2 regions of the Pseudogracilibacillus sp. SO10305 genome follow, and region 2 is predicted to be linked to the other one. Evidence: riboswitches for the same ligand, from Rfam matches in the RefSeq annotation. Region 2 holds a riboswitch; the other holds the start of a gene.
The links. A riboswitch is a leader RNA that binds a small molecule or an ion and turns the genes downstream of it on or off. The one in region 2 is predicted to bind S-adenosylmethionine.
Positions count from the first base shown of each region.

Region 1 (4,616 bases), on a different contig from region 2:
CAATTCCGCAAGTTCTCTTGAAAATCCCGTTACACTTGCGAATATATGGTTTAATTCCGCAAGTTGTCGTGAAAATCCCGTTACACTTGCGAATATATGGTGCAATTCCGCAAGTTGTCGTGAAAATCCCGTTACACTTGCGAATATATGGTTTAATTCCGCAAGTTGTCGTGAAAATCCCGTTACACTTGCGAATATATGGTATAATTCCGCAAGTTCTCGGAGAAACCCCGCTACACTTGCGAATATATGGTTTAATTCCGCAAGTTCTCTTGAAAATCCCGTTACACTTGCGAATATATGGTTTAATTCCGCAAGTTCTCTTGAAAATCCCGTTACACTTGCGAATATATGGTGCAATTCCGCAAGTTCTCTTGAAAATCCCGTTACACTTGCGAATATATGGTTTAATTCCGCAAGTTGTCTTGAAAACCCCGTTACACTTGCGAATATCTGGTATAATTCCGCAAGTTTTCGTGAAAATCCCGTCACACTTGCGAATATATGGTGCAATTCCGCAAGTTATCAGAGAAACCCCGCTACACTTGCGAATATATGGTTTAATTCCACAAGTTGCCGCGAAAATCCCGTTACACTTGCGAATATCCAGCTTATCCTCGCAGAAGGTCCGCAAGTCCCCGCAAATCCCTTCAGTCCTTCCCCTCCACTTCAACCATCAACCGCGAAAACCCTAAACGAACAACATTCAAATTTCGACAATTTTCTCCCTTATGTTTTAAGGAAGAATTGGGAAAAGTAAAAGTATGACAAAATATTGGAAAATGCGACAAAATCATTGAAGTTTACGGTGACATTTATTATGATGTTCTACGTGTGTGAAAAAGAACATACAAAGGTTTGACCGACATTAAAGAATCAACAAAATATAAGACGATTTTTCGATGAAAACGACATAGCCGTCTCAAATGAAAAAACATCTTACAACATATGGGCATGCCTCTGTAAATTTAAAGACACAAAGGGAGTTTATCATGGAAAACTTTTTTAAAATGAAAGAGTTAGGCACGAATATTCGAACAGAGTTTTTAGCGGGAATGACAACGTTTTTAACGATGTCATATATAATTGTAGTAAACCCTGCTATTTTATCTGCAGCGGGTGTGCCGTTTGATCAAGTGTTTATTGCAACAATTGCGTCTGCGGTAATTGGAACGCTCATTATGGCTTTTTTCGGAAATTATCCGATTGCTATTGCACCTGGAATGGGGATGAACGCTTATTTTGTAAGTGTTGTAGCTACACAAGGCGTTTCCTATCAAGCAGTTTTTGGTGCAGTGTTTGTATCAGGGATTATCTTTTTATTATTAACATTTACAAAGTTTCGCCAAGTACTAATTGAATCGATTCCAGATTCATTGAAATATGGGGTAACAGCAGGAATTGGCTTATTTATCGCATTTTTAGGATTGAAAATGGCAGGACTTGTTGTTCCAAATGAGGAAACATTAGTGTCATTTGGAGACTTGTCGATTCCAGAGACACAATTAGCGGTTTTTGGTATTGTGATCACTTTAATTTTAGTTGCTAGAAATGTAAAAGGTGCTTTATTTATAGGGATGGCGATCACAGCAATTACGGGATATATTTTTAACTTATTAACGATTGATGGCTTTATATCTGCACCACCAGCTCCAATCTTTTTTGATTTAGATATCGGTGGTGTTGTTCAACATGGATTGTACGGAGTAATTTTTGCATTTTTACTTGTCACTATTTTTGATACGACAGGAACGATGATTGGAGTAGCGGAACAAGCAGGTTTAATGAAAAATGGTAAGTTTCCGCGTGCACGTGCGGCGTTAACAGCTGATGCGATTGCAACAACTGTTGGTTCGACATTAGGTTCTACACCATCATCCGCTTATGTTGAGTCATCTTCAGGTGTAGCAGTTGGGGGAAGAACAGGTTTTACGACATTGGTTGTCGCTTTACTATTTTTAGTTTCACTTTTATTTTCCCCATTAGTTGCTGCGATTTCGTCTTTATCAGCAGTAACAGCACCAGCACTTATTATCGTTGGAAGTTATATGTTATTTGGACTTTCTAATATTAAGTGGAATGAATTTGATGAAGCATTTCCGACATTTATTGTCGTTTTAATGATGCCTCTAACATCGAGTATCGCAACAGGAATTGCAGTAGGGTTTATCACTTATCCTTTATTAAAATTAGTAACTGGTAAAGGGAAAGAAGTGCACCCAATGCTCTATATATTCGGGGTTATCTTTATTATTCAAATGATCTTTTTCCCAGCTCATTAAAAAAGTTTCACGAAATTATTTGACAGTTCTAATAAATCTGTGTATAGTATTATTCAACATCAAAAATTAAATAAAAAGTTTTACATTTTCTTATCCAGAGAGGTGGAGGGACTGGCCCTACGAAGCCTCGGCAACAGACTTGACTAGTACTGTGCCAATTCCAGCAAGCTTTTAGTTTGAAAGATAAGAAGAGTCGAGACAATATATGTATATTCGAACCTCTTCTTAATCAGGAAGAGGTTTTTTAATTGGAAAAATTCTTCGTCTTCATGAAAAAATGGTTAAAGGTGTGAGGAGAAATGAGTCGTTTACAGGAAGCACATATTAAGTTTCTCGAGAGACATTTAGCGGATTTAGAAAATGGAACAATCACATTAACAGTTCATGATGGATATGTCGCTAGAATTGAAAAACAAGAAAACACATTATTTGATGAACAAGAGAAGTTATCAGAAAAAGAAATTATTTCTACATAAATTTTATTCAGAAAAATCATATTATTCAATTATTTTAGGGGGAAATAAAATGACAGACCGATGTAGACAAGAAACTTTTTTAGTGCAAATTGGAAATAATCGTGATGAGCATTTTCGAGCAGTAAGTACACCGATTTATTTTTCAACAGCATTTCGCCACGAGGAAATCGGACTGCAAGATGGATATGACTATATCCGTACAGGGAATCCAACCCGAACAGTACTAGAAGAAGCTGTAGCAGAATTAGAAAAGGGGGATAAAGCATTTGCGACATCATCTGGAATGTCGGCAGTACAACTCGTATTTTCTTTATTTGAAAAAGGTGATCATATTATTTCTTCTAGAGATATTTATGGTGGGAACTTCCGACTTTTCGAGATTTTCGAGAAAAAATATGGTTTTGAATTCTCTTATTGGGACGGAAAAGATTACGAGGAATTAGAAACATTAAAACGAGAAAATACGAAGGCAATATTTATTGAAACACCAACAAATCCTTTAATGCAAACAGTTAAATTATCGAAAATATCCGAGTTTTCACATAAGAATGATCTTCTACATATCGTCGATAATACTTTGTATACACCGTATATACAACGACCGATTGAAGAGGGAGCAGACATTGTCATCCATAGTGCAACAAAGTATTTGGCTGGACATAATGATGTGTTGGCAGGACTTGTTATAGCAAAAGGGGAGGAAGTTTGTGAAGAGCTTAGCTTTTTACATAATTCCATTGGAGCAGTATTAGCTCCATACGATTGTTGGAGCCTGATTCGTGGAATGAAAACTTTAGCATTAAGAATGAGGCAACATGAACGAAATGCAAAACATGTTATCGACTTTTTACAAGACCATCCACTCGTCACAAATGTGTATTATCCAGGAAGGGGCGGTATGTTAAGTTTTGAAATTATAAATGAAAATCTTGTGGAACCATTTTTAAAAGCATTACAAGTTTTCACGTTTGCGGAGAGTCTTGGAGGCGTAGAAAGTTTCCTTACATACCCGGTTACGCAAACACATATGGATATACCGGAAGAAGTAAGGTTAAGCTATGGTTTATCAAATCGACTACTTCGTGCTTCAGTCGGTGTAGAACATGAAGAAGATTTAGTAAATGATTTAGCACGTGCATTTGAGCAAATTCGTACATGAGAGGTGAAGTGATCCGATGAGTTTGTTAAAAGATTTAGAGAAAAAAGTGTTAATTGCAGATGGAGCAATGGGGACGATTTTATATGCGAATGGTGTTGGACGTTGTTTTGAGGAATTGAACTTAACACATCCAGATCAAATCCAGAATGTTCATGAAACATATATCGCAGCAGGGGCCGAAGTGATTCAAACGAACACATATGGAGCCAATTATATTAAGCTGGCAAGATATGGCCTGGAAGAACAAGTGAAAAAAATTAATGAGCAAGCAGTCCAAATTGCGAAACGTGCGAGTAATGGTCGGGCACATATTCTCGGAAATATTGGTGGAATATATGGCGGCCAAACATTGAATGAAAGTGAAGATGAAATCAAAAGAAGCTTCCGGGAGCAGTTATATTGCTTATTACTAGAAGGTGTCGATGGATTAATTTTAGAAACGTATTATAGCCTAGACGAGTTAAGGACGGTTTTACAAATTGCACGGGAAGAGACAGATTTACCAATTATTACAAACGTCTCGATGCATGAACCGGGAGTGTTAGAAGATGGAACAGCTTTACACGATGCATTACGACAGCTAGAGGGATTAGGTGCCAATATCGTTGGGATTAACTGTCGACTAGGTCCATCACAAATGGTAACTTCACTAGAAACAGTACCATTATTAGACCATGCATATTTAGCAGCATATCCGAA
Region 1 is NZ_JAXHDE010000008.1:68,068-72,683, forward strand. It holds gene SPD45_RS08135 (hypothetical protein) at 1-513, opposite strand, end outside; gene SPD45_RS08140 (NCS2 family permease) at 993-2,282, shown strand; SAM riboswitch class I at 2,370-2,472, shown strand; gene SPD45_RS08145 (DUF2292 domain-containing protein) at 2,582-2,758, shown strand; gene SPD45_RS08150 (PLP-dependent transferase) at 2,808-3,917, shown strand; gene SPD45_RS08155 (bifunctional homocysteine S-methyltransferase/methylenetetrahydrofolate reductase) at 3,934-4,616, shown strand, end outside.
Region 1: another riboswitch for S-adenosylmethionine. It lies ahead of SPD45_RS08145 (DUF2292 domain-containing protein); the one in region 2 lies ahead of SPD45_RS07400 (5-methyltetrahydropteroyltriglutamate--homocysteine S-methyltransferase).

Region 2 (4,616 bases):
AATTGAGAGACACTTAATTTTGGTGGAATACCTACAAGCATTTACTTCATGAATTTCTACATTTTTTCTATCATAAAGACTTCTGATAATTTCTCCTATGTTCTTTTTGTATTTTCCATAAATAATTTGTCGTCTGTATTTTGGATCAATTACAATACGATACTTACATCTCCACAATGTCTTTTCTTATCCTACACTAGGATTGTCTCCTTCTGTTAAAAATATGGTGGTCGGGAAACTATCTTCATCTTACAAGAGAAAGAGGTATTTTTAATACCACGCTAAAAGCTATTTAGAACCCCCGGCAGAACTAGGGGTTTTCAAATGCACAAAAGCCTATTTGGTAGATAACCCCAAATAGACTTTTTTCACAGGTTCATTATTTTTTTATTGAAAAATAGTTTAATAACCTAATTCTTCTTTTGCAATGTCAACAATATATTTTAACTTTTCCCATTGCTCTTCCTCTGTCAATTTGTTTCCATGATGAGTCGAGGCAAATCCACATTGAGGACTAAGGCAGATTTGTTCTCGTGGAATAAATTGTGCCGCTTCTTCGATACGCGCTTTTATTAATGCTTTATCTTCTAACTCTCCCGTTTTAGAAGTAAATAAACCAAGCACCACTTGCGGACCTCCGTTCGGAATATAATCAAGTGGTTTAAAATCACCTGAGCGATCATCGTCATACTCCAAGAAAAATCCATCTACTTTTTCTTTGGCAAATAACGTAGGTGCAATTAATCCATAGCTACCTTCAAATGCCCAATTCGATCTATAGTTACCACGGCAAAGATGTGTTGTAACATATAAATCTTCTGGTTTACCTTCCAGTACTTCATTCACAACCTTTAATGCAAGTTCAATCAAATACTCTCTTGGATATTTTCCATCATTAAATGGAATGTCTGGTGACGACAGACCGGCAATATAAACATCATCAAACTGAAGGTAACGAACACCCGCATCATAAAATGCTTGTATTGCATCACGATATGTTTGAATAACATCCTCTGCATACTCTTCAATATCCGGATAAATTGTTTCATTACGAATCCCTTGGTTAAATAACTGATTTGGGCTTGGAATGGTTTGCTTAGCAACAGCACGTCCATCCACTATTTTGTTGAATAATTTAAAGTCTTTAATATGTGGATGATCGTGGTTAAATGAGATTTTTCCAATATTACGTACATCATATCTTTCCGTTTCTTCATTTTCATTAAAGATATATCCAGTCTCTGGCACATATCCTTCTACACCGTTTAGATGCTCTAAAAAGTCTGTATGCCAAAATCTACGTCTAAACTCTCCGTCTGTAACTGCTGAAAGTCCAACTTCTATCTGCTTATCGACTATGCGTTTAATCTCTTCTGTTTCAATATCATATAATTGATCTGCTGAAATGCTTCCATCTTGAAAGTCCTTTCTAGCTTGATGAATCGTATCTGTTCGTAGCAAACTTCCTACATGATCTGCCTTGAACGGTGCTCTTGTTAAAGTAATTGACATTTCCTATTCTCCTTTTGTTTGTTTTCGTTATTTGTTCTTCAAGGTTTTTAACATCAAAAAACCCCTTCTCGAATCAAGAAGAGGATACATTTCTGTAGTTTTTCACTCTTCTTATCTTCAAGCATTCTTGCTCTGGAATTGGCACAGTACAAAACAGTCTGTTGCCGAGGCTTCAAAGGGCCAGTCCCTCCACCTCTCTTGATAAGAAAACTATATTATTTAAAATGTTAATATTTAGAATACATTATTTATTTGAAGAAGTCAATTAATTACTTGTTTTTTGTAATTTAGACATATACTTATATATTTTATAAACGCTCTACTTCCTCGTCATTTCTGAAAAGAAATACAAGACCCATAACAAGTATAAAAATATTTACAAGTAATAATCATTTCTATAAAATATTTTTCAATAACGACTCACTTGATTTTGGTAAATTTAACTTCAGACGTTGATTAGCTAAATTAGTTAAAACTCTTTACACAGTTACTAGAACACATTCATCCACCACTTCGCAACGCAATTTTTTCTTCCATAAATGTAAGTAATTGATAATATGCGTTAATATACCAAAACATCCCTTAGTTTTATCGAACTTTGATTTATTTATAGATAGTCTATCTATCTGAACAAAGTAGAATTCATTTTTCATTCTACAAAGTTTAGGCTTCCTTATCCTGTACCTTTCAAATCATTTGCTACCCTATAAACCACAGTACCAAAAGTAATTTTAACAGGGTATAAGGATAGAATTATTGCCATAATCTCGCTAAATGTTTTTATCCCACCAGTTAGGTATAATACATCATTTATTAAGTAACTAGATAATTGAATAAGACTAAATACAATAGCCACTGACACAACCAATGCAAACAGCATTAAAATTACTTGAAATATGGACATTTTTCTTATCCTCTTTAACTCTTTAATACTTCCATCATTCACTAAAAAGAATATGTAAGCAATTGGAAGTAATAATAAGTACCAATTAGAATAACCAAACACTATCCATGAAATTCCCATTCCCAAAAGTATAATCCAACCTAGCGCATTAAAAGTTTTTTTACACATATAAACACTCCTAATTATACCGCGAAACGATCTCTTTATTGAATCATCATCCACTCTTAAGTACATGTTATCATAAGGTTTTAAACATTTAAATAACAAAATTCATCTATGCGCAATGAGAGTAATAGCGTAAGTCCGTAATCAAACAACGTATATAAAACTTAGCGCCTCCTGTTTAGATAAACATATCAATCGAAGGTAAAAAATCCCCTATTAATAAAGGTGATTGGAGTAATGAAGGAGCATAGTCGTTATTTATCCCCGACAAGAACTATGTAATAAAATTAGAAAACATGACGAATGATAGAGTATCAAACTTTTGACTGCTGATGAAGAATTGGCTAAATGTGGAGTATACCAGATGGAAAATGGACAATAGATGATGTAGCTGAATGGTGACATCATAATAAATATACCTGGCATGTGCTTAATAACTTGGAAACAATACAATTGGTACCTAGTAAAATTAATAGTGATTTTAAACAATTGTATTATAACAAATATTATTTATGTAAAATGAACCTTAATAAATGAAGATAAATTTATTAAGGTGTTCAGCTAGAATGACTGTAAGCCAAAACTACAAAAAAGTACCTTTTCAGGTCGCATGTCAAATAACCGTAAAAATATTGATTTTTTAATCAGATTTACGGTTATTTGACTTTATTTGCCACAATCTTCTTGAATTAAACTACCTACAGCAAAGGTGCTAGTCACTTAATATATGTCTGCTTTAAAAACATTACTATTTTCAAGATTTATTTTTGCTGCTGATTATTCATAGACCAAATTGAAATTGATTGTTTTTCAGTATGATTAATAAAGCGGTGTGGTATTTGACTATTAAAACAAATAGAATCTCCTTCATGCAAGATATGCTCTTCCTGGTCTAAAATAACAGTCATGGCACCCTTCAGCACTACACCGCATTCCTCACCAGTATGGCTCACTAGTTTTTTGTCAGATTGCCCTGCCTCAAGAATAATCTGAATCATTTCCAGTTCGCCATTGTGTATTGGAGTTAAAAATTCATACTTTGAATTTGATTTTGGAAAGGATACTACTTTTCTATCTTCTTTACGCAGTACAGATGGTGTATTCGTTGACTCTCCCAGCAATTCTGTAATAGAAACATTAAGACCATTACATATTTTATACAGCAATGTAATAGAAGGGTCTACATTATTTCTTTCCACCTTACTGATGATACTAGTGCTGACACCAGCCTTTTCAGCAAGCACTTTTAACGAATACTCCCTTTCCATTCGCAATCGTCTAATTTTACCCCCATCAAACATGTCATCACCATCTTTATCATAATTAGAATTTATTTTACATAAATGTGCTGAACCATAATCCTAAGGTTGTACCGATATAGTTGCCGATAATATAACCTAATGTTCCAACGACTAAAATTGGTCCAATTAAATTTTTCCATCCTTTGGCTATTGCCATTGCTGCCGCGGTTGTCGGGCCACCTATATTTGCATTACTTACAAGTAGTATTTCCTCTAAATTGTATTTAAAGAGTTTTCCACCAACAAGAGATACTAACATATTTACAAAAACAATAATGGCGACAAACACCAATAACAGTGGTGCATTCTCCACAATTAACGGAATGGACGCGGGTATACCGATGACTACAAAGAATAAGTAGATTAGAAATGTACCAAGCTCCTGGCTACCGTTAATCGATGCGAAGTATTTTGGAAATAACGCTAATGCTGTAAAGGTAATAGTAGTAAGAACTAAATAGTTATCGCCAAACAGGGCATTTACAAGATTTAAAGCAAATGAAACATCCTCACCGCTCGGGATAAGCTCTCCCAAAAATCCAGCAATTTTAAAAGAAACAATTACGAGCAGGAATGCCGTCCCTACAGACAAGGCAATATCCTTAAGGGAAATTTCATTACGCCTCCAAAAACTTTCCGCTAAAGTAGAGTTTCCTTCGCCATTTGTATTCTGCTGCTCAACTTCCAATACATGTGGATGAGTAAAGCGCTTTCTAAAAAATGTCAAACTTGGG
Region 2 is NZ_JAXHDE010000007.1:58,812-63,427, forward strand. It holds partial or broken gene SPD45_RS07395 (transposase) at 1-177, opposite strand, end outside; gene SPD45_RS07400 (5-methyltetrahydropteroyltriglutamate--homocysteine S-methyltransferase) at 403-1,512, opposite strand; SAM riboswitch class I at 1,621-1,720, opposite strand; gene SPD45_RS07405 (disulfide bond formation protein DsbD) at 2,186-2,584, opposite strand; partial or broken gene SPD45_RS14395 (hypothetical protein) at 2,999-3,118, shown strand; gene SPD45_RS07410 (helix-turn-helix domain-containing protein) at 3,343-3,882, opposite strand; gene SPD45_RS07415 (DUF819 family protein) at 3,917-4,616, opposite strand, start outside.